Regions from separate parts of the Neobacillus sp. 114 genome, predicted to be linked through region 3. Evidence: riboswitches for the same ligand, from Rfam matches in the RefSeq annotation. Region 3 holds a riboswitch; each other region holds the start of a gene.
What was found. Region 3 has a riboswitch for cyclic di-GMP ahead of QNN06_RS16335 (hypothetical protein). Riboswitches for the same ligand answer to the same signal wherever they lie in the genome.
Positions count from the first base shown of each region.

Region 1: linked by a shared signal. The riboswitch ahead of QNN06_RS28085 (OmpL47-type beta-barrel domain-containing protein) and the one ahead of QNN06_RS16335 (hypothetical protein) in region 3 are both predicted to bind cyclic di-GMP.
Region 2: linked by a shared signal. The riboswitch ahead of folE (GTP cyclohydrolase I FolE) and the one ahead of QNN06_RS16335 (hypothetical protein) in region 3 are both predicted to bind cyclic di-GMP.

Region 1 covers NZ_CP126144.1:5,708,708-5,719,858, reverse strand. The annotation lists gene QNN06_RS28100 (flagellin N-terminal helical domain-containing protein) at 1-176, shown strand, start outside; partial or broken gene QNN06_RS28095 (flagellin) at 521-634, shown strand; gene QNN06_RS28090 (endonuclease) at 687-1,610, opposite strand; cyclic di-GMP riboswitch class I at 1,828-1,920, shown strand; gene QNN06_RS28085 (OmpL47-type beta-barrel domain-containing protein) at 2,006-7,084, shown strand; gene QNN06_RS28080 (flagellar protein FlaG) at 7,248-7,613, shown strand; gene fliD (flagellar filament capping protein FliD) at 7,749-9,287, shown strand; gene QNN06_RS28070 (glucosaminidase domain-containing protein) at 9,307-10,044, opposite strand; gene QNN06_RS28065 (flagellar hook-length control protein FliK) at 10,224-11,151, shown strand, end outside.
Region 2 covers NZ_CP126144.1:5,677,758-5,688,908, forward strand. The annotation lists gene QNN06_RS27880 (PP2C family protein-serine/threonine phosphatase) at 1-691, opposite strand, end outside; gene QNN06_RS27885 (STAS domain-containing protein) at 695-1,012, opposite strand; gene QNN06_RS27890 (methyl-accepting chemotaxis protein) at 1,031-2,629, opposite strand; gene QNN06_RS27895 (class I adenylate-forming enzyme family protein) at 2,646-4,082, opposite strand; gene QNN06_RS27900 (hypothetical protein) at 4,079-4,318, opposite strand; gene QNN06_RS27905 (alpha/beta hydrolase) at 4,308-5,396, opposite strand; gene QNN06_RS27910 (ATP-binding protein) at 5,371-6,327, opposite strand; gene QNN06_RS27915 (SDR family oxidoreductase) at 6,345-7,067, opposite strand; gene QNN06_RS27920 (6-carboxytetrahydropterin synthase) at 7,067-7,882, opposite strand; gene folE (GTP cyclohydrolase I FolE) at 7,896-8,513, opposite strand; cyclic di-GMP riboswitch class I at 8,623-8,711, opposite strand; gene QNN06_RS27930 (2-hydroxyacid dehydrogenase) at 9,115-10,083, opposite strand; gene QNN06_RS27935 (DMT family transporter) at 10,389-11,151, shown strand, end outside.
Region 3 covers NZ_CP126144.1:3,337,156-3,348,306, reverse strand. The annotation lists gene QNN06_RS16365 (alpha/beta hydrolase) at 1-310, opposite strand, end outside; gene QNN06_RS16360 (DUF4257 domain-containing protein) at 477-782, opposite strand; gene QNN06_RS16355 (NAD-dependent malic enzyme) at 1,093-2,796, shown strand; gene QNN06_RS16350 (alpha/beta fold hydrolase) at 2,959-3,738, opposite strand; partial or broken gene QNN06_RS31400 (flavin-containing monooxygenase) at 4,108-4,743, shown strand; gene QNN06_RS31395 (alpha/beta hydrolase) at 5,770-6,711, shown strand; gene QNN06_RS16340 (metallophosphoesterase family protein) at 7,049-8,266, shown strand; cyclic di-GMP riboswitch class I at 8,506-8,589, shown strand; gene QNN06_RS16335 (hypothetical protein) at 8,619-8,834, shown strand; gene QNN06_RS16330 (TIGR03943 family putative permease subunit) at 8,905-9,783, opposite strand; gene QNN06_RS16325 (permease) at 9,797-10,690, opposite strand; gene QNN06_RS16320 (potassium channel family protein) at 10,881-11,151, shown strand, end outside.

The DNA.
Region 1 (11,151 bases), 2.4 Mb from region 3:
CAGCATATTTAACCACACTTGATACTGCAATTCAAGATGTATCCGATGGCCGTGCGTATTTAGGTGCTGCTCAGAACGCGCTAGAGTACACTGTTAATAATTTAAATTCAAGTTCTCAGAATATCCAATCTGCAGAATCTCGTATCCGTGACGTAGATTATGCTTTAGCTGCCTAAGTAGTGACAAGCACAGTCGTCCTAGCTGGTAACGGCTAGAGAGTATAATCGGGTGAATTGCTGGAAAACCCTAAGAGCTTTTCTTGCCACAACGTAGTTGGAAACGACAAGCGTGATGGTTTGAAAAAAGAAAAGATTGGGCAATCAGCAGCCAAGCTCCTGTCTCGAAAGAGTGGAGAAGGTTCAACGACTAGGATAGACCATCTAAAGCGAAAGTTATGATGATGAAATCCGTAGGTGAAGCAATGACCATCAGCGTTGCGAATCCGAAGTGCCCGACCCCTACTAGAATGCTAGAGGGTGAAGATGTAGTCTAGTCATTTGTGAAAGCAAATGTTCGCACGATGGCGAAAGAAGTGGTGGAACAAACTAAGAACTCAATTCTTGCTCAAGCTGCACAAGCTATGTTGGCTCAAGCAAACCAGGCTCCGCAGGGAGTACTTCAGTTATTACGTTAATATTTTTGGAAGGGACCCCAGGAAAGTTGGGGTCCCTTTTCATGTGTATGTTTTAAATTAAATCAAATTTAAAGCAAATTAATACAATTTGACTATAATTTAACCCAGTCTTTTGTTTGATATTGTCCAAGTAGTACCATTGTTTATTGTTAAACTTCACTTGATAGGTTTTTTTGGACTGTTGATTTCTTAAGAAGCGGATTTTCTTATTATAGAACTCTAAATATGATTCTCTATAGTCAATCATTTCATAAAGATAAGGAAGCTTATCAAGTTGCTGGTTAATCTCAGAGGTTGGCTTATTGATGAGTAGATTATCAGGAAGATGAACAGTGGTTATTCTTGGAAACTTTTTTGTAGCTCTTTCATTAAACTTTATTATTTTTCTATCCATTGAAGAGTGTAAATAGGGGCAAATTAATCTATTAAAATATATAATTTGAGGCTGATCATAAAGGATTAATCGATTCTGGCCGTCTATTGAAAAATGTAAGTGGAATTTCCCTCTTAAAATATTTATAAGCTGTAGGTTTTCATCAGGAGTAAAATTATCAGTCGATAAAATAATTTTTCTCGGAATTCCATTTTCCTCTTTTAAGTGGCCATCGTCCTGATACCACCATGCCAGAGTTTCTTCGTTTAAATAAGAATCTTTAAAGGGAAAAGGGATTTGTTTTACCCTTTCAGGATACCAAATCCTATCTAATTGAGTAATAATTTCATTTGTTCTAGATTGAACATAGTAACATTCAGTAAAGCCTCTTTTAATACGTGTATCATTTACTTGTTTATATTTAGGAGAATTAAGTGGAATAAAATCTTTTAATTCATTAAAACAATAGTTTGCCCATTCAAAATCTTCCGCTTTGTGTATAAATTGAAATCTTGGTTTCCTGCCCTTTTGACGAGTGAAGCATCCATCACCAAGTAATTTGCCACAAATTTTAGAATAAAAGCATTTATTTGCTTCAAGCATCTTTTTCGCCTCCAATAAATACGAACCTATGTTCCCAATATAGCAAAAACATGTAATTTTATCAAATAAGACAGAATTCAAAATTTAGTCAATTTTCATTTTTGCTCTCTATTTTACCAGGAACATGCCGATACAATATATATCTAGCTATATGTGAGGTGAAAATATATAGAAGTTGCTAATAGTTAGCTGGGGTTATTCCCCACTGTATAAAATCAAGTGAAAAGGGCAAACCACAGGAAACTGTGAGACGCAAAGCCAAGGGCCTGAAAAGCAAATTCTTTGATGCGAATGGCAGCCGGCTACCACAAGAAGACATAGTTCTTATATTCTATGAACCTTCTTCTGGGTTCTTTTTATTTGCCTTTTTTTACACGAAAGGTAGGTCTATTGTCATGTTTAAAAGAGTGTTTAACATTCCGACTTTTTTAGTAGTATTGATGCTTATGTATCAATTGGCTTTTCCAATTGGAAATACGATGGCATCTGCTAGCACCACCAGCTTGTTGCCGCCTAGTAATCTAGCTTATCAAACCATTACTCCTGATGACGGAAAGCTGACATGGAGTAGTGTGGTTGGGGCGACTGGATATAAGATTTATGAAATTAAGGATGGTCAGCTGGTTCTTTTAGGTAATACTGCCGCATCCAGTTACAACTTGAATAATCTTGCTGAAGGTTCTTATCGATATGTAGTCTCAACGATAAGTAGTGAAGAGGAATCTGGACCTTCCTCACCAGTTAGTGTAGATATTATTTATCCAGGCATGTTGGCACCATCCACGCTGACCTCAACGATTCGAAATGGAAATGATATTGTTCTTAGTTGGGGCGCATCCCAATATGCAGAAAAGTATAATGTATACCAAATTTCTAAAACAGGTGAAAAAACACTTGTAACAGCAACAACTGCTAGATCATATACGATTTTAAATGCACCGGAAGGATCGTATACTTACGCTGTCTCATCAGAAAATGATCTATATGGTGAGTCTCCAACTACTGACATAGTAAAGGTCGATTTAATTCATCCGGTCATGACTCAGCCGGCAAATCTATCATTTACGATTTCAAATGGAACCGATGTTACGCTTAAATGGCAGGCAGTTGATTATGCCAATAGTTATAAAATCTATGAAGTAATCGATGGGCGGCTAAACCTGAAAAGTACAGTTACAGGTACAAGTGTAAAATATAGTAATTTACCTGCAGGTGACTATACTTATAAGGTCTTTTCCTTTAGTGATCGGTTCGGAGAATCTAAAGAAGGTAGCCAGGTGGCATTAACTGTAAGTTCCATCGTAATAGCTCCTCCAAGCAATCTAAACTACAAGATTCAAAATATTAACGATGCAGTAATTAGCTGGGCAACTGTTCCATATGCAACTGGATATAAAGTATATCAAGTGGTAAATGGGGAGCGAATTCTAAAAAATACCGTGACTGGAACATCGGTAACCTATACGAACCTTTCAAGTGGGAGTTACGAGTATGAAGTATACTCCTATAGCGATCGCTACGGAGAGTCTGAAGTTGGAACGAAGGTTTCTTTTTACATTGATACTTACAAAATGGCCGCTCCAGCCAATCTTTCTTATAAAATTCAAAACGGAAATGATATTGTTCTAAACTGGAGTGCTGTGGAAAATGCTACAAGTTACAACATCTATAAAATTACCGATGGGCAAAAGGTTTTAGCAAAAAACGTAACAGGAACTTCTACCACTTTTACAAATCAAAGTGCTGGAGATTATGTATATGAGGTTCGCTCCAATAGCTCCCGTTTTGGAGAGTCCGAAGAGGGAACTCAAGTTTCTTTAAAACTTGAACCAGTTATTATAAATGCACCTGATAATGTTTCATATGAACTGCGTAATGGAAATGATATTTTCCTTTCATGGGGTACCGTAGACTATGCTACAGGCTATAATATTTATCAAATTATCAATGGCGAAAAAGTATTAAAAAGAACAGTAACGGGAACGACAACTACATTTGTGAGCATGCCGGAAGGAGATTATTCATACGAGGTTTATGCAACTAGTTCTCGTTTTGGAGAATCAAAAGTAGCGGTCAAAGTGTCACTTGCGATTGTTTTTCCAGTATTGAATCCTCCGGCAAACGTGATTCAAACGATTAAAGATCCAACATCATTTACTTTAAGCTGGGATGCTGCTGATTATGCAACAAGCTATAAGGTTTACCAGATTGTAGACGGACAAAAAGTATTGAAAAATACTGTAACAGGTACATCCGTTTCCTTCTCCAATATGTATCCTGGTCAATATGATTATGAAGTGTACACATATTCCAGCCGTTTTGGTGAATCGAAGGTAGGTAGTTCGATTACAGCTATATTAGATGGGCAGACATTACCGGATCCGACTAATTTAACCTATACCATAAATAATGGAAATGATATTTACCTAAAATGGAATGCAGTTCAATTAGCTACCAGTTATAAAATCTATCAAATAGTTGATGGGGAACTTAACTTAAAACGAACAGTAACAGGAACTGCCACTACTTTTACGAATGTTTCTGAAGGGAATTTTATCTTTGTAGTTAAAGCCTATTCGACTTTATTAGGAGAATCTTTAAACGGTGCAGAAGTAAATGGTTCCGTCGTTTTCCCTGTTATGGGCAAACCGGAAAATGAAACTGTTACTATTTCCAACGGGAATGACATGACCTTAAAGTGGAACCCTTCTACCTATGCTACAGCCTATAAAGTCTATCAAATTATTAATGGGGAAAAAGTTCTTCAAAAAACGGTCACGGGAACTTCTACAACCTTAACTAATTTGCCAGAGGGAGATTATACCTTTGAGATTTATTCCTACAGTGACCGCTTTGGAGAATCTCCAGAAGGCAGCAAAGTAAACGTAACAATTGTATATCCGGTCATGCAAGCGCCACAAAATCCAACCGTTACGATTGTGAATGGGAACGATATTTCATTACGTTGGAATGCATCGACCTATGCAACTGCCTATAAAGTCTATCAGATGATTAATGGTGAAAAGGTATTAGTAAGGACTGTAACGGGAACTGCGTTCACATTCACTAATATGCCGGAAGGGGATTACCACTATTTTGTACATTCGTACAGTGACCGTTTTGGGGAATCACCAGAAGGAAGCGAATGGGCGTTCAATTTAACTTGGCCAGTGGTCCAGGCTCCAGTTTTAACAGGAACGGTCTTTAATGCCAATAATATTACCCTTTCGTGGGCTGCGGTAACATGGGCAAATGAATATCGTGTCTATAAAATTTCTGGCGATAAAAAGGAATTGATTTATAAGGGCACTGCCCGCAACTATAATGTCAACAATCTGACGGAAGACACACATTCCTTTGAGGTAACTGCATTTAGCACCCGCTTCGGTGAGTCGGTACCTTCTAATCGGTTAGTGCAGAAAATTGTGTATCCGGAAATGGAAACTCCAAAAGCATCCTTGCAGCTATTAAGCCAAACCAGTGCCCGTATTTCTTGGGATTTTGTTACCTATGCCAATGGCTACAATATCTATGAAATCATTGACGGAAAACCAGTCCTTATTGCTGCAAAGGTCAATAATCTATCCTATACGATTCAAAACTTAACATATGCCAATCACTTATACTATGTTACGTCTTACAGCAACTCCTTCGGAGAATCAAAGCCGTCCGAAACTGTGCTGGCGAAATTAATTATTGACACGACTGCACCAGTAACGAAGGATAATGCCCCTACGCAATGGGTCAATCAAAATCAAACGGTATCGCTTGAAGCAACAGATGATGAAACAGGCGTAGCAAAAACCTTCTATTCCTTAAATGATGGAATCATTACTGAGGGAACTTCTATCTTAGTAGACAAAGAAGGCATCAATAAAATCTTGTATCATTCAGTTGATAAAGTCGGCAACGCGGAACAAGTAAAAACAGCTTTTGTCAAAATTGATAAAACAGCACCAGAAACCGACATTAATGAAATTCCGCCATATGCCCAATCCTTTGCCGTTGAATTGACTGCTAAGGACAATTTAAGTGGTGTGGCAAAAACCTATTATTCTATTAATGGGTCAGAATATTTCGAGGGTACTTCCTTCATAATGGACCAAGAAGGAATCAGCGAAATTTCCTATTATTCCGTCGATGCTGCCGGCAACAAAGAAGAAGTGGAGACTGCCAAGTTCAACATTGATAAAACGGCGCCAATTACTTCAGCAAAAGTACCAGAAACGTGGGTAAATCAAGATGTATCCGTTACGTTAACAGCAATAGATGAGAATAGCGGTGTGACGAAAACCTATTATTCTATAAATGGTTCGGAATATGTAGAAGGTACCAATGTGATAGTAGAAAGAGAAGGAATCAATCAAATCTCTTTTTACTCTGTTGATGCAGCTGGAAATAAAGAGAAAGCAAAAACAGCAGTCGTTCAAATTGACAAAACCAAGCCTGTCACTTCAACAGATGTGCCAAAAAACTGGGTTAAGGACAATGTACCGGTGACGTTAGACGCAACTGACGCGAACAGTGGCATAGCGAGAACCTATTACTCAATTAATGGTTCTGAATTTCAAGAAGGCACAACCTTTGTGGAAGAGAGTGAGGGAGTCAATGAAATTTCTTATTATTCTGTTGATACTGCTGGCAATAGAGAAGCAATCAACACGAAAAAAGTTAAAATAGACAAAACTGCTCCTGTTACAACGTATGCTGGACCATCAAACTGGGTGAAGGACGATACAGTTGTCACGTTAACTGCAGCCGATGAGCACAGTGGTGTGGAAAAAACTTATTATTCAATCAACGGCTCGGATTTTGTTGAAGGAACAACGGTAGTAGTAACACAAGAGGGAACCAGCCAAATCTCTTATTTCTCGATTGATGCTGCAGGTAACATGGAAGAAGTAAAATCGGTAGAAGTCAAAATAGACAAAACAGCACCGACTATTATCACGGGTTTAGAGGGTGAATATGAGTTTGGTTCCACTTTAACTTTGAATTACCTTGCAAAAGACAATCTATCAGGAATTACCAAAGAGGAAGTCACCCTTAATGGCAAATCCTATCAAAAAGGCGACAAAATCACCTTGGGCCAGCCAGGGGATTATAAACTCAAGATTAAAGTCACCGATGCTGCCGGATGGACAACCACCGTAGAAAAATCTTTTGCGGTATTCATCCCGGTAACACTTGAAGTATTGCCTAAAGTCATCAAAGGAAACAATGGAGTCTTTACTGTAAAAGCGACGTTGCCAGCGAAATATCAATCTTCCGCTTTTGATGTTTCAAGCGTCACATTAAACGGTGTTTCGGCTAAAGCAGACAACAACGGACTGCAAAAGCAAGCGGAAAAAGGTCAATTCAAATTCGAGCGTGAAGACTTTGATTGGAACAAGGGGACAGTTGAGCTTGAGTTAAGAAGTTATCTGAACAATAAGATTTTAGTTGTAGGAAAGGCTATTGTAGAAGTAAAGTAAGATCCAAGGACTTCTCGATTACTCGGGAGGTCCTTATTTTTAATAATAAAAATGATTGAAAGGAAACCCTATCCTCTAATTTATAAGCTGCCGATACAGATAAATATATATAGTATTTAATGAAATAATGGAAATGAAAGTAAATGAAAGGGAGATGAATATTATGCAGATTAATCCAGCTTTGTCCAATGCTCAGAGTAATATTTCCCAATCTGTTAAAAACAGAACTGTAAATGAAATAAATGATAACAGTTCCGAATTTAAAAAAGGAGCAGAGGAAGGCATACAGTATCACAAACGTGCCGAAGTAACCATAGAAGAAATTAATAAAGGTCTTGAAAAACTAAATATCATTTTTAAACCAACCCATCTTGAGTTTCAATTACATGAAACGTCCGGCAAGTATTTCGTTAATATTGTTGATGATCATTCCAAAGAAGTAATCAAGCAAATTCCATCTGAGGAATTTCTGGAAATGGTAGCGGCAGCGAAAGAACAGAATGGGTTATTAGTAGACGAGCGTATATAATTTTTTCATGAAGATGGCCTTAGGAATTCCTTCGGTCATCTTTGTATTTTAGAAATAGGAAATTCACACCTAAACTTTTATTCAAAACAGCCGATACTATAAATATATAATAATGAATATGCGAGGTGAGCACCTTTGTATACTTCCTCAGTCACAAGAATAACCGGAATGGCATCGGGATTAGACACAGAATCCATTGTAAAAAAACTAATGAATGCTGAGAGTGTTACACTTAACCGGCTTAAACAACAGCAGCAAAGGCAAATATGGATAAGTGATGCTTATCGTCAATGGAATAAGGATTTCTTTGCCTTCCAGCAAAACACGCTTTTTAATATGAAACTATCTAGTTCATACAATACTTTTGACGTATCCTCAAGCCAAGAGAATGCTGTCTCCGGAACAGGAACATCTAGCGCAATGGCAGGTACCTATAATATTAATAAAGTAGAATCCATTGCAAAACCGGCAACGTTTACTGGAAATGTTCAAGTTGACCGAAAAGATCCAATAGGCCCGGCCACGACTATTTCAATTACAGTTAATAATAATCCCTCTAACCCAGATGATTCTCTAACTGGTTCGATACAGGTCGAGGAGGGTGCTACGGTTGATAAAATCGTTACCGCATTTAATAATGCAAAGGATGCAACAGGAAAAAGTTTAGGATTACAAGCCTATTACGATCCTGCCTTAAATCAATTTATTTTAAAAACAAAAGCAACAGGTGATATTACAACGATTGATTTTAGTAAAAATACTTCTGCTGAAAGTAAGGAAGTTCTAAAAAATCTTGGTATGGATCTTACCTTCGGGGATGATCCTTCCACACCCGAACTAGAAGGTGCCATTTTTAAGGGACAAGATGCCAGGTTCCAGTTTGACGGGAAAACGGTGACTTCATCGACAAACAATGTAACCGTTATGGGCATTAGCCTTACGTTAAAAAGCACAACATCTTTACCGACTACTTTGACGGCATCGAGAAATTTAGATACGGAAATCAAAAATATCAAGGACTTTGTGGACAAATATAACGACTTGCTGGATAAGTTAAACAAAGTCTATGATGAACCAGTTTACCGCGATTATCAGCCGCTCCTCGATGATCAGCGGAGCGAAATGTCCGAAAAGCAAATTGAAATGTGGGAAGAAAAGGCGAAAAGCGGGCTTCTTCGCAGGGACAGCATTGTCGCTGATGTCATCAGTAAGATGCGGAGTGCTATGGGGGCTATTGTCAATAATGGGAGTAATATTAATTCGCTAACATCAATCGGAATTTCCTCGAAAAGCTGGCAGGATAAAGGGAAGCTCTATATCGATGAAACAAAACTTCGTAAAGCCCTTCAAGATGACCCGAATGCTGTTACTAGTCTTTTTTCGCAAATAGGTGATACTACACAGGGGACAAGCGGTCTTGTCCATCGCCTGTCTGACATTATGGCCGCTGGGATGAAAGAACTTTCAAAGAAAGCAGGCTCAAGTGGGAGTTCGTATTACGACCAGAGTGTGATTGGCAAGCTGTTAAATAATATTCAATCGAATATCACCCGGCAGACGAATATTCTTACAAACAAAGAAAACCAATACTACAAGCAGTTTTCCGCCATGGAATCTGCCATTGCCAAATTTAATTCCCAGAGCTCTTGGCTATATCAACAAATGGGCGGTTAAATGGAAAACGACCGATTTCTTATGCGAAGTCGGTCGTTTTTGTAAAGGTATTGAAATAGCGCTGCACACCGTTCACCCAGTGATTATTCAAGTTTGTCGGGTCATTTGCTGCACCAATTGGAGCGTATTTAGCGCCGATATCGGCAATGGTTGTCTTCCCTTTGTCTAAATAATTCTGGCGAAGATTTCGCGACATGTCGAAGATGCTGTCTTGAATGGAATCATAGGTTTTCAGGCCGTTTTTACTCATCATTCCTGCCACATTGTATTTATATTTTGCAGCGTTGGACGAACCGTTTCCACTCTCGTGGATGGCGATGGAGGCCAATAGTGCTGGGTTTATTTGATACTTTTTGCCAGCCTCAACAAAAAAATCGCCGGTGTTTTTAAGCACGCCTTTTAATTTAGAGTTAAGGTCGGCTGCAGAAATATTTGTGGATTCAAGCGAATTTCCGTGTACCGAGGGAGCTCCATTTTCAGTGGATGCTACGCCATCAAAAACAGTCGTTTTTAGACCAAGTGATGAGACATCACTTTCTAGTGAACTCACTATATTAGCAAGGCTATTCATTACATTTGTTGAGCTATTTTGAGGATTCAATGCCGCGGAAGAAAGACTTGCTTTAAGTAATGCTTCCGTTAGCAGAGATTCAAAAGAGCTGTTCGCAAAAATGGAAGTGGCTGGGTTACTGCTTTGCACATTAGGTGCTAGGACTCTATTTAGTAATAGGTTAATCGGGAGGGAACGAACATCCATCAGAATATTTCCTTCCATAAATATTTTTGTCATATTATAACGTTTTTTAGTGAAAAAGTAACTAGGAAAAAAGATGCAATGTCATATTTTGTTACTTTTTGTTGTTGAAATGAACAAATACCATTAAAATATTAGTAATATTGTTGTGTTTAAGTTATGAGAATAGTAGGTGGCCAGCATTGATTCAACTTAATGTGTTAAACCCTAAGGGTGTGAATAACGCAAGTAAACCGTCCGCGAAAGGAACGGAGGAATCCTCTGCATTTATCGATTTACTGAAGCAAATTAGTGGTGTTGAGGTAGAAAAGGAGAAAAAAGATGAACAGCTAAGTTCAGTATTCAATTTCATAACTTTGCCGCTAGAGCAGCCGCCATTAGAGACAGCGCCAATCGTTACTGAACTTCCTAATACTGATGAATCAGCAATTAAGCTTCAAAACAGATTGCAAGGCAATCCCGAGCTGTCAATTGCCACTGCGCCGGACTCTCAAAATACGGTATTAACCTTAAAGGATAACGAAAAAAGATTAGCTAATCACGTAGAGCCAATGGCAGGATCAGTCCCTGTTGAAATTGAGCATAGCATTACAGCCAAGGTAGTACCCATCGTTCAGGAGGGTGAAAAATTAACCCCAATAAAGGAAGAAACTTCGCTTGAACCTGATCTACAAGAAACTTCACAGGAACTGCCCGGGGAACTGGATCATTTTGGAAAATCGTTATTCAATATGTTGAATGAAAAAGAGCAGCCGCAAATGCCATCGTTTCAATCTGTGAATTCCGGGACTTCATTAAATCCTTCTCCTAATATGATGGGCCCAATTGGAAAAGGTACCTTTGAGATGCCTGTCAGGGCGTCACATTTAGCCAATGACGTCACAAAGGTTTTATCAGCAGCCATTGATGTACAGAAGGTGAATGATAATCTCGAAGCTGCGTTTTCACTGAAGCCCGAGCATTTAGGTAAAGTAGATGTAAAGGTGTCCATTCACGATGGAAATGTGACAGCCGAATTCTTTACGAGTACTACTTTAGGGAAAGACTTGTTGGAAACGCAGGTCCAGGTTTTACGCTCGGCATTGGAACAGCAAGGATTTCAAGTCAATA
Region 2 (11,151 bases), 2.3 Mb from region 3:
CTGAGGCACTTTTATCTACATGCTGTTTTAACACTTCTTCCAGGCGTTCTTTTTTATATAACTCACCTTTCCTATTTAGAGCCTCAATAATGCCATCTGTATATAAACAGACGACGTCCCCTTCGGATAGCGTAATCTTTTCTTCATGGTAAATTTGATTGCTCAGTCCGCCAATCATGACCCCCTTCACTTTGGGAAGTTCAGTCCGTTCACCATTCTTCTTGATTACTTCAGGTAATGAATGGCCTGCATTTGCATATGTAAGAATACCTGTTTCGGGCTCCCAATCGGCACAAAAGACGGTTACAAATGAGTTCAATTTTCTTAGGTCCTGATATGTTGCATTATTCATAGCCGTCAAAGTCCCCCCAGGACCAGTAGTAGATTCAGCTGCCGTACGGAAAGCACCTCGTGTTAAAATCATTAACATTGCAGCAGGAATTCCTTTCCCCATTACATCCCCAATCACGATACGAAGTTTGCCGTTTGGAAGCGGATAAAAATCAAAGTAATCTCCGCCAATTAATCTTGCAGGGATCGATACACCGGAGATGTCATCTTTCCCCAATTTCGGCTTTTCACCATTTAACAGCTTTGTTTGAATTTTTTTTGCCAAGTTTATTTCCCGTTCAAGTGTTTTGTTGTGTGATATAATGTCACTATTTTTCTGTGATAACCCCTGGTTATCCATAATCTATCGCCCCTCGCCTAATAATGACTCCTTGATATCAAACACCCCTATTGTTTCAAATAATTCTTTTGTTTCTTCTGACATCCCGATAAAGTCGACTTCTGCCCCTAAGCTATTTGCTTTATGCAAAATAGAAATAATAGCCCCGATTCCTGTTGAATCAATAAATTCCAGTTCAGAAAAGTCTACATCAATGCTTGCTATATGTTCTGGTATTTTTTCGACAAAGTTGAAGGCGTCAACTGTGGAAAAGTCGAGTAACCCCCTCAATTTTATATGCTGCGTTGTATCTTCAATAAAATGTTTTATAGTTAAATACATGATTCACACCCCTTGACCTTATAACTTAAATTTGTACATATTCTTAAATAATGTACTTGAAATTTTTGACAACTCAACAGATTGTGCTTGCAGCGATTTGATTAAGTCAGACATGGTGATCGTAATATCAGTCGTAGATTCTGAACGGTTATCTGATAAATCTCTAATGTGTTTTACTCTCTGGATGAGATTATTAATATCCTCTGTCTGTTCTACCATGTTTAATTTCTCTTCGACCAAGTCCAGGAAGTCCGCTATATCAAAGTTATCTTCACGGGCATTGGAAGTTAAATCAATGGATAGTTCATATACCTTCTCTACTGAGTCATCTGTTTCTGCTTTTAAAGTTAAGGCAAGACTTTGCACTTTTTCTGCTTGTTTTGTTGTATCTTTTAAAACATGACTTAATGTTTCCGCCATGTGATTAATGCTTGCTGATAAATCCCTTAGCTCCCCTTTATCTATTACAGTACTTCGGGCCGTGAAATCCCCTGCTTCCAATAGATTTATTTGAGAGATAATTGCTTGAATGTTTTTATAAATATTACTAAAGAAACTTGTAGATAGAATAAATAAAGCTAATAAAGAAAGTAAGCTAAATATAAGTAAGATTAAAGACATACTCTTTAACGGTTTGCTCAAAAGGTCATAATCTAAACCAACATAGATCACTTTGCCATCTGTAACAGGGATAAATACTTTGTAAAATGTTTTCCCCCCTTGCTTGGAAATGTAGGCAACACGTTTTGGGCCTTTCGCTAATTTTACTAATGTATCTCTATCTTTTTGGGTTTCTAATTTAAAGTTACCGTAATCAACCTTTTTCCAAGTTTCTGTCTTTGCCTTTACTAATGATGGGTCAGCATATACTTTAGGGGTTAATACGGCAATCTCTTTTACATTTTTGTTTGAGTCTAACACCTTTTTAATCCAATTATTCGGCCCCACTTCTTGTGTGAAATGGTAAACCTCATTTGCCTCCAAAAAAGGATTTATAATATAATCTTTATCGTCTGGCTTATAATAACCATACTTGAAAAATGTAGGTTTTTTATTATTTGAACCCGATGGTGCAATAGGTAACATATATGTATTTTTATCTATATACGTTTCAAATGTGCCATCTATTTTCTTACCATGGTATAAACTGTTTAATGTTTGATAACCATAAGAATCCTCACCTAAGAACTGTTTAAAGCTAAAGCCAATGTCTGAAGGTTGTGTTGACTTTACCCCTGTGATACCATGATCCTTGTCCATGTCTTGTAAAAGTGTAATACCTGCAACACCGAATTCCTTACTTAAAGACAGTAATTCCTCATTCGTAACTTCCTCTAGAGGTTTATCTCCTAATCTATCATTAATCCGCTGGGCAATTATCTTTAATTTTAAATCTAACTGAAGTTCAATAGCTTTAGATGCTACATCTGTTTCATTAATACCTTGTTCAATACTTTCACTTACTTTGTTAGCCTCTAACGCTACGTCAGACTCAATTTTCTTGCTCAAATATACATATTGAAATACACTCGAACAACTTAGAATAATGATAAGAACGATCAGCATTCGGGTTGTAAATTGTCTTTTTAATGTACTGCTAGCTTTTTTTGCTGCCATAAATTCTTCCTCCACGCTAGACCAATGATTTTAATTTTACTTTATCAACCTTCCCATGAGTTAAAGGGAGCTCATCTACAAATACCACTTTATCCGGGATTTTATATGCCGAAATTCGACCTGTGCAATAGGAACGAATATCTTTAGCCGTTACCCCTTCAGCTACCACGAAAGCCACCACTTGTTCACCGTATATTTCATGGGGCGCTCCTGCTACTGCGACATTTTTCACCCCATCTATAGATGATAAGAAGTTTTCCACCTCACTGGAAACGACTTGCATTCCACCCTTCTTGATTACATCCTTCTTACGCCCTATGATCTTGAATGTCCGATCAGAAGTGAACTCTACTAAATCGCCTGTCTTAAACCAACCATCTTCAAAAGCTTCTTGTGTTAATGACGGACTATTATAGTATTCAGTGAACATACCTCCCGTTTTTATCCATAATTCATCATCCATTATTTTAGGCTCCGCCCCTTTTACTAGGGAAAGTTCTATCTCTTCTGCATCCTCATTGATCAACCCATCTGCAATAGGGCCTGCTTCTGAACTGCCATAGTAAGATAAAAATAGGCAATTTTCCATTAAAGGGAAGTTACCTACAAAGCTTGGTGTCACTTTCTCACCGATAACGCAAACTAACTCCAACCCTTTTAACACTTCGGGTTTTAATTTACTAGCAAAATTATAGATTGTCTTAAAGATAGATGGCGTTGTCGTAATCTTATTGCACTTCGTTTTCTCCATCGTGTCTATGATTTTGATAAGGTCAAATCCATCTGCAGTTACTAGTTTCGCCCCACCCCTTAGGACGGTGTTCATAGCCAATAACCCATAGACGGTGCTTGTTGCTGAATAAACAAATACACTGTCCGTTGCTTTTAATCCATAACTTTCAGCATAGCAATTAAAGATATGGTCAACTGCACTATCACTGAACACGATACCTTTAGGTTGACCTGTGCTGCCTGATGTGAATGAAATAAATCCCCCAGAGAGATTGGATACTACCTTGATAGAAGATCCAAAGGTATGCTCTTCCCATTCAACATAATCTTCTGAAGTGTAAATGGTTGTTTTTGTTTCTCTACCTTCTGCCCAATTCTTCATAGTAGTTGAAAAGGAAAAACCTGAATTCTCATTAATCGTAAAAATAATGTGCGGGTCAAGAGAATCTAATACTCTATGCAAATCATCATGTCTAAACTGCAAACTTAAAGGTACTACGGTACCTTTTAGTTTATTCACTGCTAGAAACAAAGGTAAATAACACTCAATTGAATCGATTAAAAGCGCAACTCTATACCCCTCTAGGTTTTTGAAACCTAACATTTCTTCATACTTAGCAACATTACCTTTTAATTCTCCGGCAGTGTAACTGCCATTTATATTGGAAAAAGATATATTATCATTGTCTATACCTTCTAGAACCTTACTGTAAAAACTCATTGCGTGGCCCCCTCCTTAACAATTGTGTATAAACCACCAACAGTCCCAACCTTATCCGCATTTTTAATAAAGAAACCAAATGGAATATGATAGTGTTCTGCCAAACTCGTGGTTAAATTAACCATTTGAAGTGAATCCACGTTTAACTCATCTTTCAGATTTGTTTCTTTGAAAACTTCGACTTGTTCTAGCTCAAGCAAGTCGAACATTGTTTTACAAAAATCATTAAATTTCATTGATATTTACCCCTCTAAACCATTCTGCAGAACGGCTGCGAATCTCACCTAATTTAAAATCGCAACAGTGACCTTCATCTTCATACGTTATGAAACGTTTTTCTTGTCCAAAACGGTTATAGACCTCCATTAACTCGTCACCGTCAATTAACAAATCCTTCCCTCCGTGAAATACGAGAATGTTATCAATCTCTGATACATTGTCAAAAGAAGGCATATGTCCAATGTCACTATCCACCAACACATTTCCCATACGTACTCTAAAATAATCTGGCAGTTTAATAGTTGATACATACTTAGTAGGTGGACTTACTGTTACTATTTTTGATACAAGTGGGTGTTTACTTGCTTCCATTGCCCATGCACCACCTGAACTTGTACCAAAAAGATTGATAGACAAATTAGGGAAGTTAGTAGCTGTAAACTCGATCAATCCCTTTGTAAATTGGTCCCAAGACTCAAAATCTGCCTTGTGACCATGTAAGAGAAAAGTTTCACCTTGACCTGTTCCATCAAAATTAATGACTATGAAGCCTTCTCTAGCAAAGTCTTGTTCATAGGTGCAAAATTCCTCCTTCGTAGAATCCCCCGGGATTACAAGGATAACGACCCCTGCAATAGAGCCGTTTGGGATGCGTACTCGACCTCCGTATTGTTTATCATTAAAGGTAAGGGTGTGACGGGTAATCTTGTCCTCGGACACATGATCCGCAAGGTCAAATTGTTCTAGGCATTGTTTATACCATTTTGCTCTGGCACCGTTAGGTTCTGGGTAAACCCACGAGGCAAGATTGTAATAAAGACCAGCCTTACGGTAGTTCTGTTCTGCTTGAAGAAAATCATTTGATTCAACCAAGCTTTTTGCTCGATTTGAATATTCTTGGGCTTTATTAGCTAATGTCCCTGTCCATCCGTCTAAAGATATCATTTTAGGCTTACTTTCTTTAATAAAATCTTCATCAATTCCATGTGCAATCCAACGATTCCAAAAGCCATTGTTCATCACACTGGCAAAAATGGTTTTTTCGATGATAACCTCTGTAGACATTTTCTTAAGTGGCTTTTGCGATTTGTTCACGTTCTTCACCCTCATTTTCCTTGAATATTAAAACAATTGTAGAACCGTTTGGTGAGGTCTCCAACAGCACGCGAGATGCTAATTTCAGCATTAATGTAAACCCCTGACCTAGCGATTTCTTGGTAGAATAACCCGCAGTTAAGACTGTATATGGTAGTATTTTTAGTGGGAAACCTGGACCTGTATCCTCAATCACGATACTGAGCGAATTGTCAGTCTTTGTAATTAGAAGTCTGCCATCCTTAGCGTGTTTTATTATATTAGTGACAGCTTCAGAGATTAAAAGGACATAGCTTAGAATTTTAGATTTCGGTATCCCTAATTTTTCCAAATCTTCTTTTGCTTTGTTTCTTACCCTAGGAATATCAGACTTTTCCACAACAGGCTCATTACAAATAATGGTACCTTCTGTATAAGGCTTTATTTCCTCTTCCCGCGCTAAAAGAAATTTTTGCTGACTTGCGGCATGGAGTACATCCCGGTAAACTTCCCATATTTTATCTTCTTCTGTTGCTTCCTTCTCATCGGGTGATTTTCGATTGAAGTATAAGTTTTGGTTAGACTTGATGATTTCATAGACTTCCAGTAATGCCTGATGGTTATTCCTTCCTAAATTCATTTGTTTTAAATTGAGATAAACATCCTCGTCCTTTTCAATCCAAGAAATCATTATATTAGCTAGATGGAAAATAAAGTCTTCTTGCATATCTAAATCTAATACTTCAATGTTTTTATGTAACACTTCGTTGATAAATACGCCTTTATTTGCCTGCTCTAGGTTCAATTGTTGGCCTAATTTATTAGCCACCCATCCAACTATTGATGCTCTTTGATGTTCTGCTATGGAGTCTATCGTTAACGGGATAGGCTGTTCTTCTTGTGTTGGCTGTGTCCCTTTTCCACCTATTAGTCTGTTTAGAAGCGGTTTCAACCTTTCTCCCTCCAGCCTTATAGAATCCCTAAAGGTGGCATGATTGTCACTTCGTCAACTACTGCTCCATCTGGCTGACAAAGAATAGATACGATGTGTCTTGCGATTGTTTCTTGTGGAATCATTTGATTAAAATCTGGATGCTGTGGGATATGATCCCAAAAGGATGTTTTAACAGAACCCGGTAAAATACTCGTTACATAGACCCCTTTGGATCGCAATTCTTGCTGCATGACCCTGGATAGCCCTAACAAGCCAAACTTTGATGCAGAATATCCAGAACATCCTTCTAATGCGGTTGTCCCTGCAATGGAATTGATATTGATGATTTGCCCGCTTTTGTTTTCAACCATGTGTTTGGCAAAATGTTTTGAAGTTAGGAAAGTACCTCTTAAATTAATGGCAATCATACGGTCAAAGTCTTCTGTTGATAAGTCTAAGAACGAATTAAAATTCCCATATCCTGCACAATTAATAAGTGCATCTATTTTTCCAAAACTTGATATCCCTCTATTCAGGAAATCTTTGATGGAGTTTTCATCTTCTACATCTAAATACTGTGCAACGACTTTGTTTGGTAACATACTCTCAGAAAACTCCCTGAGTTCTTCCGTATTTCTTGCTCCAATCAACAAATTGGCACCAAGACATGAAAGAAGAGCTGCTGATGCTCTGCCAATCCCTCTAGTGGCTCCTGTTATGGCAATATTTTTATCCCTAAGCGTATGTTCATTGAACATCAATACTCACCCTCACCAAAATACTCGAAATAATTCTTCTCTGTCTCCCATACGCCAACCTTATGCAGATCGGGTATATAAGGTTTTAAAAGCTTATATATTACCAATGCCAATACTTCTGATGTTGGATTTAATTCTTTAAACTCCTCTGTATCCAGATTTAAGTGCTTATGATCAAATTTATCCAAAACCTCGCGTTCTACAATTTCGTCCAAATCCTTTAAATTCATAATCATCCCAGTTTGAGGGCTTGGATTGCCCTGTACTTGTACATCAACATAGTAATTATGTCCATGGCCATTTGGGTTATTGCATTTGCCGAATAAATCTTTATTCTCTTGGTCTGAGAGATGAATACTATGTAATCTATGTGCGGCAGAAAAATGATATTTTCTTGTTAAATATGTCATGCCAGATAACACCCTTTCAGCTGATAGATAGTGATTTTCAAAGAGCCTTAGGCGATACAATTCGCACCCCTCGAAGGAATCTTTAATGGAATCCCATATATAATTTACGAGATTCTCAGTTGTTGGTATATTTTCTTTGAAATAAGGATGCTCTTTATCTAAAAATACCCCGTCTAACTCTTGAAGAAAGCTGCTAACGATTTTCTTGATATCTACTGTATTCACCACAATGCCTTTTTTTTGATCAAGGTTCCCTCGAACCATTACCTCTAATTTATAATCATGTCCATGACCATTTGGATTGTAGCATTTTCCAAAAGTAGCTAAGTTCTCCTCTTCACTCCACTCTTGATTATGGTACGTATGAGTCGCTGAAAAATCGACCCTTCTTGATAAATAGAGCACTGATACTCCCCCCTTAACTTCTTGCAATTGAACGTTCAAATTCTTCACAAAGTGCGATTGATTCAGCAAAAACACCTTTCTTAATGGTTGTTACTGTGGAAGTGCCTGGTTTCTTTACTCCTCTTGCACACATACATAAATGCTGTCCTTCAACCGTTACAATCACGCCCTTTGGTTTAAGAACATTCATGATTGCATCAGCAATTTGCTTGGTCATGCGTTCTTGTACTTGCGGACGCTGAGAAACTAACTCTACCAGTCTGGCAAACTTTGATAAACCAACGACCCTTCCATCTGGGATGTAGCCAACATGCACTTTTCCGAAAAAAGGAATGATGTGATGTTCACAGAATGTATAGTAGGTAATATCTTTTACCGTTACGATCCCGTCATAGTCTTCTTTAAATGTAGTTGTTAATGCTGATTCCGGGTCTACCCCAATCCCTTGAAATACCTCACGATACATTTTTGCTACACGTTTTGGTGTATCAAGTAAACCTTCACGGGTGACATCTTCACCCAATTCAGATAGAATTGTACGCATTGCTTCTTCGATTACCGCATTATTTGGTGTTGTAAAATTATTTTTACGATCATGATTGTCCCTTAAAGCTGTTTCAATTTTAAACATTGTCTAACCCTTCTCTTTTTTGTATTTTTTATTGAATTGCTTTTTCTAAAAAATAAAAAGGCTATCCAAAAAATAGGGATAGCCAAATAGACACAAATATATTGTATTTTCTGGCAACCCGACGATCATGGCCCTTTTTCAGACTTTAGACTCGTAGCTTTGCGTCCTTACCTTTCGATAAGTTTGCCTTTATCAATTCATTACTATTTTCATAGTATAATTATACTATGAAAAATCCAGCTTGGAAGAGTAAATTTAATAAGCTTTAATAAACTCTTGGGATTAAATGATTCAGACTTGTATCATGCACTGGAGGAATGTATTTAAGGGTTCCCTGTTATGCTGAGAAATAAAGTTGCGAAGCGGTACTTTTCGATAAAGGAGATATTGAGGATGTGGAGACCGTGGAAATGTATCAAATAATCCCACTTGAGTAGGCTTATAAAAATATTTTTCTTGTTTTGTAGGATGATGTCATCCAGGAACTCGCCGATCGGGAGATGTATAAAAATAAATTCGCCTATAAAACGCAAAACGAAGGGATATATGCTTTAAAAATAGGCAAAAAGGAGGATCCGTGTAAGGTCCTCCTTTTTTAAAATTAATTTCGGACAACGTTCGCTTTTCCTACATTCCCATTTAACACATGAATTAAATTGTCAGCGGCCATATGGGCCATTCCCAAGCGTGTTTGAACGCTGGCACTGCCAATGTGCGGGAGTGCTACTACGTTTGGCAGGGTTAACAAAGGGTTATTTAGCGAAACCGGCTCCTGCTCAAAAACATCAAGGCCAGCGCCCCAGATGATCCCGTTATTTAAAGCTTCGTACAAAGCGTCCTCATCAACAATCCCGCCCCTGGCCGTATTGATGAGAATTGCGTTCTTTTTCATAAGAGCTAATTCTTCTCTGCCGATAAGATGATGCACCTCGGCGCTGTATGGAAGCATGAGGCAGACAAAATCAGACTGATGAAGTAGGCCTTTGAGGTCAACGTACTCGATTCCGAGCTCTGCCTCTTTTTCCGGCTTGCGTGTTCGGCTATTGTAAAGAACCTTCATATCAAAGCCCTTCGCCCGTTTCACAAGGGCTTCGCCAATCCTCCCCAAACCAATAATTCCGAGGGTAGCTCCGTAGATATCCTGGCCGGTCATTTGCATGAGGGACCATGAGCCCCACTTTCCGTTATGTAATATGTTCGAGGCCTCCACCACCCTCCGTGCTGTGGCCATTAATAAGGCAAACGTGAGATCGGCCGTCGTTTCTGTCAAAACACCGGGTGTATAACCCACCTTGACACCCTTTTCAGCTGCAGCCTGGACATCAATATGGTTGTAGCCAACCGAGCAGGTGCTGACCACCTTTAGCTTTTTAGCCTGCGCGAAAACCTCTTTATCGATTGTGTCTGTGATAAAACAATAAAGGCCATCAACTTCTGCTACTTCCTTCAATAAGATCTCCCTTGGGACAGGGGTTTCTTCTTCTCCCCACATTCTTACCTCAAACTGACTTGAAAGCCTCCTATAGAGTTCTTCCGGCAGTTTCTTCGTCACATAAACCGTTTGCTTCAACCTTCACGCCACCTTTCAAGAGAATCGTATTTACTCCATTCTACTTCAAAATAAATTAATAGAACAAATTGAATCCTGAACCCTACCCTTTATTTTTATCCTTATCCTTACTAGTTGCTAACTAATTAGAAATCCCTTCGCAGTCGTGGGCCTTCAGCTCCGCCTTCAACCTAGGAATAAACGAGTTTTTCCTGAAAGGGTATTACAATGGAAAATAAAGGTCTACGAATTTCGAACAATATCTGCGATAATAGTAATAGATTTGTGAGAATTCATTCAAAACACCATCAAGGAAGGAAGCAGCAATGAAACAATCTATAAGTTCAAAATCCATCAGCCTGGCGCTCACTATATCCATTATTGCCATATCGTTTTCGGCTATCTTTGTGAAATGGTCCGATGCGCCGGCTTCAATTTTAAGTATGTATCGAATGTTGTTCGCTAGTTTGTTATTGGCCCCAATGGTTTGGGTCAAACGCAAGGAGTTTAAAAAAGTAAGTCCCAAGAATGGCGCCATGCTCTTTTTCTCCGGAGTTTTTCTGGCCCTGCATTTTGTCCTTTGGTTCGGCTCGTTAAAGTTAACCACGGTCGCAAGTTCAACCATCATTCTCGCCTTGCAGCCGATTATTTCACTCGTTGGTGGGTTTTTCCTTTTTAAAGAAAGAACCACCGCTTCCGCACTGGCCACAATGGGGATTGCAATTATTGGAGCGATGATGATTGGCTGGGGAGACTTCGGTTTAAGCGCTGATGCCATCCGTGGCGATATTCTCTCCTTTTTCAGCGTTATCGCAGTGGTCGGGTATTTATTTATCGGGCAAACCGTCGTGAAAAATATATCCCACTGGATATACAGCTTTTGCGTGTTTTTCTGTGCGGGGATTGTGCTTGTTGTTTATAATCTGTGGGCAGGAGTGCCGTTTCTCGATTATCCGCCAAAGGAATGGGGGATTTTCCTGTTGCTGGCCATAGTTCCGAGCCTTAGCCATGTGATTAATAACTGGCTATTAAACTATGTGAACGCCACAACCATTTCAATGAGTATTCTCGGCGAACCGGTTGGCAGTA
Region 3 (11,151 bases):
CGAGCTTTAAAGAAAAAACTCCACCAAGTGAGATTCCCGCTGCTGCGATTTTTTCGTAGCCTTTATTTTTTAACAGCTGATAACCCTCCAATACACTTTTCCACCAATCATCCGATGTGGAGTTCATAAGCTCTTCAGGCGGGGCGCTGCCATGTCCTTTATATAGGGGCGCATGGGAGGAGTAGCCTTTTTCTTCTAAAAAACGGCCTAACATTCGTATATCTGTTGTGTTGCCGGTAAAACCATGAAGAAGCAAAACTGCGCGGTCGCCGCTTTCAAAGGTAAACGGTTCGGGTGCTTTTAATTGCATGTCCTAACTCCTTTAACTGAAATATTTTTGTTAGTTTTTGTCTCCCTTTAGCAATTCATTACAAAATTACTTATGTAGATAAAGCCAGTGTTTATAATGGATTGAATAACAAAAAACAGCATCAGTTAAGACTGATGCTGTGGGGTTGAAAAGTATTCCTTTGCCGTTATTGATTGTTGGATTTTGCTTTCTCTTCATTGTGCTGTCTGATAATTTTATAACTTGTAAGTGCTGCATCACCTAAAATTCCGGCAATTAGCGAGAAGAAGATATTCTCGATAAAGGAATTAGGAGCGGTATAAAAAACGAGAAGAAGCGCAGCAATGGCACCTAGAAGCATTTCCTCAAGAAACCCGAGATAAAGAAACTTTTTAGTTCGGCGCGGCATAATAATTTTCCCATGCTTCCGAACATGTCCCAAAATACCAACTGTCCCACCAATTAATAAAGAGAAAATAATGTTTACTAACACCTGTTTCTCACTCTCCTTAAGCCTAATTTTTTGGACCTAAGGTAAATCTTGGTGTATTACCATTATACTAAACTTGGAAACTCACTAGTATATGAAAAAAATACTGATATTTGATATCCTGATGAATGTACCATTAAATTCCAAAAAATTTCCCAATATGAAACATAGGGACGGTTCTCTTGCCTCATTTTTATTGAAAATGAGTCAAGAGAACCGTTCTTATACATCATCCATCTCGTAAATGATGCATGAGAACCGTCCCCATGCATCAACCTATTGATAAATGAGACTTTAGAAAGAGGGAGAATCCATGAATGTTCCTGAACATGTGATTATTACATCGCTTAGAGGTAAAGAAGTTCTTTCTAATCCTTTTTTGAATAAAGGAACGGCTTTTACGAAAGAAGAGAGGGAGGATCTTGGACTCGATGGTTTGCTGCCACCTCGGGTGCTCACGCTTGAGGAACAGGTGAAAAAGGTCTATGAGCAATATTCGATGAGGACCACCAATCTGTTCAAAAACGGCGTGCTTTATGATTTGTATAACCGCAATGTTGTTTTGTTTTACCGTCTTTTGAAGGAGCATTTAGCAGAAATGCTTCCGATTATCTACACTCCGACTGTAGGTGAAGCGATTGAGACATACTCCCATACCTACCGCCGACCGGGTGGCTTGTATCTTTCCATTGATGACCCAGACGGCATTGAAACAGCCTTTCATAATCTCGATCTGCCTAAAAATGGGATTGATTTAATCGTTGTTACGGATTCGGAAAGCATTCTCGGAATAGGGGATCAAGGGGTAGGCGGCATTAATATAGCTATAGGTAAACTTGCCGTCTATACAGCAGCTGCCGGTATTGATCCAAGCCGCGTTCTGCCAGTTGTCCTAGATGTTGGTACGAACAACCAGACGTTGATTTCTGATCCTATCTATATCGGTAACAAATTCGCGCGTGTTAGAGGTGAACGGTACGAGGAGTTCATTGATTTATTCATCCATACAGCCAGAAAGTTTTTTCCTGAAGTGCTTCTTCACTGGGAGGATCTTGGAAATGTGAACGCACGCAACATCATGGCCAAATATGGTGACAATATCCTTACCTTCAACGATGACATCCAGGGAACAGGTGCCGTTACCCTTGCTGCGATTATGTCTGCCTTGAAAGTCACAGGCACATATCTGAAGGATCAGCGGATTGTAATCTTCGGACCAGGGTCGGCCGGCATTGGAAACGCTGACCAACTGGTAGATGCTATGATTCTTGAAGGTTTAACGAGGGAAGAGGCCTATGACCGTTTCAGGGCAATTGATTACCGGGGGTTGTTGACTGATGAATCTGGGGACGTCTTGAAATTCCAGAAACCTTATTTGCGGAAAGCGGAAGAAGTAAGGGACTGGGATCGGAATGAGGATGGCATCATTTCATTAATCGAAGTAGTCCAGAGGGTAAAACCAACCATTCTAATCGGTACTTCCGGACAAGCGGGCGCATTTACTGAGGAAATTGTAAAAGAAATGGCCAAGCATGTTGAACGGCCAATTATCATCCCAATGTCCAACCCAACCGCACTGGCTGAAGCAGTCCCAGAAAACCTAATCAAATGGACGGAAGGAAAGGCGTTAATTGCAACTGGCAGCCCGTTTGATCCTGTAGTATACAAGGGAGTTTCCTACGAAATTGGGCAGGCAAACAACGCATTTGTATTCCCAGGGCTTGGACTTGGTGCCGTTGTGGCAAAAGCTAAAATCATTTCAAAAGGTATGTTCACAGCTGCAGCAAATGCCGTTGCCCAAATGATAGACACTAGCACATCAGGTGCATCGCTCCTGCCACCTATTGAAAAATTGCATGCAGTATCAGTATACGTAGCCGTTGAAGTAGCCAAAGCGGCCATAAACGAAGGAATAGCGAGGGCGGACATTCAGAATGTGGAGAAAGCAGTTACCGAAGCCATGTGGGAACCTGAATATAAGGTAATAAAAAGTGTAGGAATTTGGACAAGTATTTAAAAGAGTGATGCATGGAGACGGATCTTGTGCATCGTACTTGGTACAGGTTTTTTGAGTTGACCCCTAAGATGAAATCAGACCGGACATGGACTGCATGTTCGGTCTTTCAAATTTTGTTTTATCTTTTTTTCTAAAGGAGATTGTCCCTATCCACTTATACTTTCAGGCAGAGCCAGATGTTAAAAAGTGTAATACCACACGATTAAATTCACCTGTCCTTTCAATTTTCCCCACATGGCCCGCTTTTTTGATCGTATAAAACTTGGAGTTTGGTATTAACTTATGCATTCTTTTTTGATTGAAGGGGGGACAAATTCTGTCATTCTGACAGGAAATGACTAAAGTAGGAACATTCATTTTTTTCAATGTTTGCCGATAATCAATTTCCAAACATTCGCGTACTCCTGGAAGAAATCCGTCAAGATGTTCGGACCAGATAGGCATGACTTTTTGAACGGTTTCTTCATTTTTATCATGCAAACATCTCGAAGTCGCTCCTGTGTGGAATTTTTCAATCGTCAAGTTACTTGTAAATTTTTTGTTTGTCCGCAGCAATAGTTTTTTTAACCACTTCGGCACATAAAAAAGAGTGTTTGCAAGGATGAGAGACTTTATTTTTTCCGGACGTATCTTATAAATTTCCTGAGCAACCATACCGCCCATTGAAAAGCCAAGGATATGCGCTTCGTTCAAGCCTAATTGATCCAATAATTCAACAATGTCTCTTGCAAACGCGTTAATGGTTATTTCCTGACTTTCTGAACACCTGGTTTTTCCAAAGCCCCGTAAATCGGGGATAATTAAATCGAAGTGTTCGGCCAGCTCATGTTGAAATTTCCAGCCTTCTTTTCGTTCCCCCAACCCATGAATGAGTACGAGCGGATCGCCGCTGCCTAATCGATCATAGTAGAGATTGACTCCGTTTACCGACGCGCAAAGCAAGGTAATCTCCTCCTATTAATGTATTATTCTATTATTATAGAGCAAAGAATCCTAATTTAATTGTGATAAATATGCATGTTGTTATAATTATAGCGTTTTTTATACTGTCTTTAGGATAAACTTTTAAAAATATTTAATTTGTGGTTGTAGTGCTGGCTAATGAACCACAGGAACCATCCCATAACCGATCCTCCCAAAAAATTTATTCTGTTAAAAGGACTTTTAATCATCCAGAAAGAATATATTTGATAGCGCTTACAGTTGGCGCGGGGACGTTCTGTTGCATCATGCCGTTTCAATCAGGTGGTCATGGAAAATACATAGTAAAACATGAGAATCGTCCCCATATCCCAAAGGAGGAATTTGTAAATGGCATTGAATCAACAAAGTGGTCGTGTGTTTGATGCTGTAGTAGTTGGGGCTGGTTTTTCTGGGTTGTATATGCTTCATAGGCTCCGGGAGGCCGGGTATTCGGTTCGCGTTTATGAGGCTGCAGATGATGTTGGGGGCACTTGGTATTGGAATCGCTATCCCGGTGCACGTTGTGACATCGAAAGTATTTACTACAATTATACTTTTTCAAAAGAGATTTTGAACGAATGGACATGGTCATCCAGATATGCTGAGCAGCCGGAAATCTTAAGCTACATAAATTTTGTGGCAGATAAACTGGACCTAAGGCGAGACATTCAGTTCAAGACAAGAATAACAGCCGCTCGCTACAATGAAGAAAACCGGAACTGGGAGATTCGCATGGACGATGGTACTTCAGTCGTTACTGAATACTTTATCACCGCGTTAGGCTGTCTTTCTTCTTCTAACATCCCTAAAATTAAGGGGTTAGACAGCTTCAAGGGCGAGATGTACCACACAGGAAGATGGCCGCACAAGAAGGTGGACTTTAGCAGCAAGCGTGTCGGGGTGATCGGAACTGGTTCAAGTGGAATTCAGGCAATCCCGGTTATTGCCAAAGAAGCGGGTCACCTCACCGTTTTTCAACGGACACCGCAATATAGCTGTCCGGCACAAAATCATCCCCTTGAGGAAGAGGATATTAGGAAGACTTGGGAAAATTATGATGAGACTAAACAACTCATGCGTTACTCGCAGCACGGTGTACCGTATGGACCTCGAATGCGGTCTGCCCTGGAGGATTCCCCAGAAGAACGGGAACGTTTATATGAAAAAGCCTGGCAAGAGGGCGGACTATTTACACTTACCTACAACTACAATGATATAGCCATGCTCCCAGAGTCGAATGAAACCGCCGCATCCTTTATCCGCTCCAAGATTAAACAAATTGTTCATGACCCCGAAGTAGCACAAAAGTTAATGCCGACATACTACTACGCCACTAAACGACCTATCATAGATACCAACTATTTTGAAACCTACAACCGAGAAAATGTCTCACTTGTTGATATTAAGGCCGCGCCAATTATGGAAATTACTCCAGATGGAATCAAGACGACAGACAACGAGTATGAATTAGATGTCCTTGTGTTTGCGACTGGTTTTGATGCCATGACAGGACCTTTATTTAAAATTGATATTCGTGGAAAAAACGATGTCTCACTCAAGGATAAGTGGGCAGATGGCTCAGAGTTGAAGACCTATCTTGGACTTGCCACTTCCGGCTTCCCGAATATGTTTATGCTGACCGGTCCGCAAAGCCCATCGGTTCTAAGCAACATGATGGTTTCGATTGAGCAGCATGTGGATTGGGTTGCTGATTGCATTGATTATCTTCGTGAGCATCATTTGGAAGCATTTGAGGCCACTGAAAAGGCGGAAGCATTCTGGAGCCAGCAATGCCATGCTATTGCCGACATGTCTCTGCTAACTAAAACAGATTCCTGGTACATGGGTGCGAATATCGACGGCAAGCCGCGCGGATTCCTTGCCTTTGCCGGAGGAGTTGGATTGTATCGCATCATTTGTGATGATATTGCAGCAAGAGGCTATGAAGGGTTTACTTCTGTGCTAGCACATGATAGCACAGATGATAGCAAAGTGAAGGAGGGATTTTTCATGTCAAACATTGATCCGCAAGCGTGGTTTATTTTAAAACAATTAGAGTCCGCCGGTGCGCCGCCAATGGAGCTGCTTACTCCTGAACTTGCCAGGATGGGTGACTTTAGTCTATTAGCAGGTGCTCCTGAAGAGGTAGCCAAAGTAGAAAACAGGACGATTCCTGTGCCTGAAGGGGAAATTCCTGTTCGCATTTACACGCCGGCGGGTGAAGGGCCATTCCCAGCATTGGTTTACTACCATGGCGGAGGTTGGGTCATCGGCAACCTGGATACGGTTGATGTACCTTGCCGTATGTTAGCAAACAGAGCCGGGTGTGTTGTCGTATCCGTCGATTACCGCTTGGCGCCGGAACACAAATTCCCGACTGCTGCCGAGGATTCTTATGCGGCCGCAAAGTGGGTAGCGGAAAATGCTGCATCCATTCAAGTGGACCCTGAGCGGATTGCCGTAGGCGGTGACAGTGCCGGCGGAAACCTTGCTGCAGTTGTGGCTTTGATGGCTCGTGAACAGGGAGGCCCTTCATTTGCCTATCAAATGCTCATCTATCCTGTCACAAATCACGCTTATGACACGGACTCTTATCGTGATAATGCGGAGGGTTACTTTTTAACAAAGAATACAATGGTCTGGTTCTGGAATCATTATCTTCGAAATGAAGAGGATGGTCAAAATCCGTATGCTTCGCCTTTATTGGCAGAGGACTTAAGCGGCCTTCCGCCAGCACTGGTGATTACGGCAGGCTTTGATCCGTTGCGCGATGAAGGGGAAGCCTACGCAGAACGGCTGAAAGCAGCAGGTGTACCGGTGGAAGTGACTCGCTATGACGGAATGATTCACGGCTTCTTCTGGATGCCAGGGGTGCTGGCAGAAGCGCATAACGCCATCAACCAGGCGGCCAATGCATTGAAGCAAGCTTTTAGTGCTGTAAAAACTATATAGATAGAATGCTGATTTAGGAGTCTAACTCATAACTGGACGGGACAAATATTTTTTATAACCATTGTAAAAGTGACATAAGTAATAAATAGTCAAATGAAAACAGGGTGGCCCAATCACATGTTTTTTATGTGAAACAACTGACCTTGATTGCGAATTTAATAAAAATAAATCCACCTCGAGTAGCTGGGCTCAGGTGGATTTATTTATGTCTTGAATTCTTTACCAATTTATAATCAATAATTTACAAAAGCCATATAGAGAATTAAAATCTCCTTGCTATTTTATTAATAGATATATTTTTTAAACTGTGCACATAAAAACTTGAGGAGGATTTGCTATGAGTAATTTAGATTCACACAAGGAGATGGACAGAAGAAAATTTATTAAAATAGGGGGAATAGGTACACTCGCCTTAACACTGGGAGCAGCTGGCCTTCCAAAAGATTTGTTTACTGGGACAGCTTATGCCGAATTAAATAATGATATGAAACTTCAATTTAATCCAGACGGAAAATTCAAGATCGTGCAGTTTAATGATACACAGGATGATGAAAATATTGACCGCCGTACCATACAGCTTATGGAAAAAGTCCTTGATACAGAGAAACCGGATTTTGTGGTCCTTAACGGAGACAACATCACTGGGGGCTGTGACACCCCTACCGAAATGAAACAAGCCATCAACAATGTGGCGCAGCCGATGGAGCAAAGAGGGATTAAGTGGGCCATTACATACGGAAATCATGATGAGGATTCCACTCCGAAAAGCGGCCTAAATGAGGAGGACATGTTGGGCATTTATATGTCTTACCGATACAATATGAACACACCTGGGGTTAAAGACATTACGGGTACTGGAAACATGAATCTTCTTATCAAAAATTCTAAAGGTACAGATGCGGCATTCAACCTTTGGCTGCTTGACAGTGGAAGATATGCCCCTCAAACGATTGCGGGACAAAATTTTCAAGGATACCCGACATGGGACTGGCTTCGTATGAACCAGGTCAGCTGGTATTATGAGACATCGAAAAAACTGGAGCAGCAATGGGGGCACAAGGTTCCATCGCTTGTATTTATTCATATCCCACTCTGGGAACATAGATTTATGTGGTTCGGAAGTGTGGACGGAAGAACGGATGCAGATCACGCAAATGCTGTAAACAAACACAAAATCGTTGGAGAAAGAAATGAAGAGGAATGTCCGGGGCCAATCAACAGCGGAATGTTTTCAGCTATGCTGGAAAGAGGAGATGTCAAGGGGGTCTTCTGCGGTCATGACCACGTTAATACTTATATGGGTAACTATTATGGAATCCTGCTCGGCTATTCCGGCAGCACTGGTTTTGGTGCATACGGCCTTTCGGGGGCTGATCGAAACAGATTGCGCGGTGCCAGGGTTTTCAATTTAGACGAAAACTCAAAGGACGTGCTGGTGGAAACTCATATGGTGTTTGCTAAAGATTATGGCATCGATTTGACAGCCAATGACCAAAGTATTGCACCTGGGCCAATAGATGAAGGCAAAAAGAATGAAAAAGTGGTAAGAAGATAGATCTTAGGAATTGAATTCAATTCGATTATTTTTTTCATAACGTAATCAATTCAAATCCAAACTGGACGTTTAAAAAAATTATAGTTTTATTTAACATCCCTGCCAATACGAAAGCTGGCAGGGATGTTAACAATGGAAACAAATTTAAAACTGTCACTTTTCTTGGTTATGTTTGCCAGAAAAAATTTTTGTTATGTAATATTTGAAAAAATTGTAATATAATATAAATAATTAGTTTATTTAGAAAAAGGCAAACCACTCGAAAGGTTGGGACGCAAAGCTTCAGGTCTAAGGTTTGTAACTACGATGGCTGAGCTGCCTAAAATAGTAGATATTTTAGGGGGATTTCAATTTGACTACTTATGCTTGTGACAAAGAATTTGAATTGGATGTGGTGGAACTTAGTGATGAAAATATTATAGAGGGGTACATAACGGCATTACTAAAAATGGCAGACAAAAATTATAAATTGTTAGAAAATGAATTGTTGAAGAGAAGGTTATTTTTGGTTGCCTTAGAACGCTACGATAGAAAAAAGACGTTTTTCCACTCTGGCTTTTCTGATTAGAGGTGGAGAAGCCACTCGAAAAAGAAAGCTCCAAGGACTTTTTAAAGTGCTTGGAGCTTTCTTTTTTATATTAAAAACTATTCCTATAAACATAAGCATCTTTTGGCTGCTCAATAATTTTATAATCCGTCACTTTTAAAATAGGGATTTTCATTTTAAAAGGCTGGTAATACATCGTGTCCACCGTTCCCGTAACCTCGTACCACTGATCATTTGGAATGTGGACATTTTCAGGGAATTGAATCATCATCCCAAACACACCAGAGTCGGCAATACAGTGGATAATCCCAAACCGGAATAAAAAGATTTGGTTGCCGTTTAACCCCGGACCGTTATATGAAAAACCCTTCATCGTTACGGTTTTCCCAACAAACTCACCGGAATAGTTATAGATGACTTCCAGACCTTTTAAATAGTCCTCATCTGTTAGGGTAATATGGTCATTTCCTTTATACGATTTGAATTCCTTTTTAACCAATTCCGTAAACGCATCCTGACCCATAAATTTACTCATGTCCGGATTTAAAATTTGGTGCATGCCATAACGGTCGGCCCCGTCTTCTAATGTAGGGAAACTAAATCCTTTGGCATTAACTAATTGTGAATCAAGAGTCGCAACCGGCAAAAACACTCCTGTCAAAGCGGGAAGAATAATCATCGTATAAGAAACTGTTCTTTTTAGTTTTTTCCCAAACGACGGTTTTTTATGGTCATGATCATGTTCATGTGCATGATCATGATGGCATTCAACACATTCCAATTGCTTCTCCGACTTTTTCTCTTTAAGATACCATCTGATTCCTTCTACAATAGTCAGGAAAAATAACGCATAAATCATACTGTAGGAAAGAAAGGAATACTTCATATTGATATACTTAGAAATGTTTCCTGATAAATGTAAATAGAAAAACAAGTTGGTAAACAATAATAAAATCACGACGCGAAACATTTTTCCCCCTCCTTTACAGTAGTAATGACCCGATAAATACGAATGCTGAAATTAACGAAACAAGCAGGATGACGAATTTTGGCTTAAACGTTCCGAACATCATCAGCAGGTTCTTGATGTCAACCATTGCACCAAACACCAAGAACGTCACAATTGAACTTTGTGAAAATGTGTTTCTGAAAGACGAAGCAACAAACGCATCCGCTTCAGAACAAATTGACAAAATGAACGCCAGCGCCATCATGACAAGAACACCCGCTACTTTTGAATGTCCAAGAGTCGCCAATGTCGAAGTCGGAATATAGGTTTGCATCGCTGAAGCGATTAACGAACCCATCACCAAGTACTTTCCAACGTGGAAAAATTCATCGATGGTATGCGTGATCACACTGACCAATTTTTGCTTCGTATTTTGTTTCGAATGGTCATGGACATGAACATGTTCGTCAGCGTTCATTCTCAATTGATTTGTTTTAACGACAAAAGAAAGAACAATCCCAACTAAGATAGAAACCACGATGGCAAACCCAGCTCGATACCAAACCATCGTCCAGCTATTACCAAAGGCGATATACGTTGAAAAAAGAACAATCGGATTGATAATCGGACCGGTGAGCATAAACGAAATCGCGGCGGGAAGGGCCACACCTTTTTCAACTAATCTTTTCGTAATGGGAACAATCCCGCACTCACAGCCTGGAAATATTGCGCCTACTAAACTAGCAGTTATTACCGAAAGAATCTTATTTTTCGGCATGATACGAACAATCATATTCTCCGACACAAATACTTCGATTAAAGCCGCCACAAAAGCTCCAATCACAATAAAAGGAATTGCTTCTATTATGATACTGATAAATATCGTGTTTAATTGCAATAATTGATTCATAGGAGAACCTCCTGAAATGAAAAAGCTATAAAAAAACATAGCAATTATAACAGATAGGAAGACAAATAGTTATATGTTTTATTTCCAAAAGTGGAAGTGATGCACGAGAACCGTCCCCATGCATCATTAAACCTTGTATTCTACTAAGCTTTTCCCTTAATATTAATTAGGTAAATGGGGAATTTCTTTTAGAAAGGGGGGAGGTAAGTTGAAAAGGAAGATTGGTTTTGTTTATGAATGTCTGCTAGCGGGTCTGATTATTTTTTCTTTGGCCGCTGAATTGCCCGAGCGGGAAGATTATGTTTTGGGCTGGTTTATATGGGGGCTTTTCGCTGTCGATTATGTGATACGGTTGATGTTAAGCAAAAATAAATGGGGATTTGTCAAGAATCACCCGATAGAACTACTTGCACTAATACCCGTCGATCAATTATTTAGAACCCTTCGTTTAATCCGCCTTATCCGCTTGGTCCGGCTCA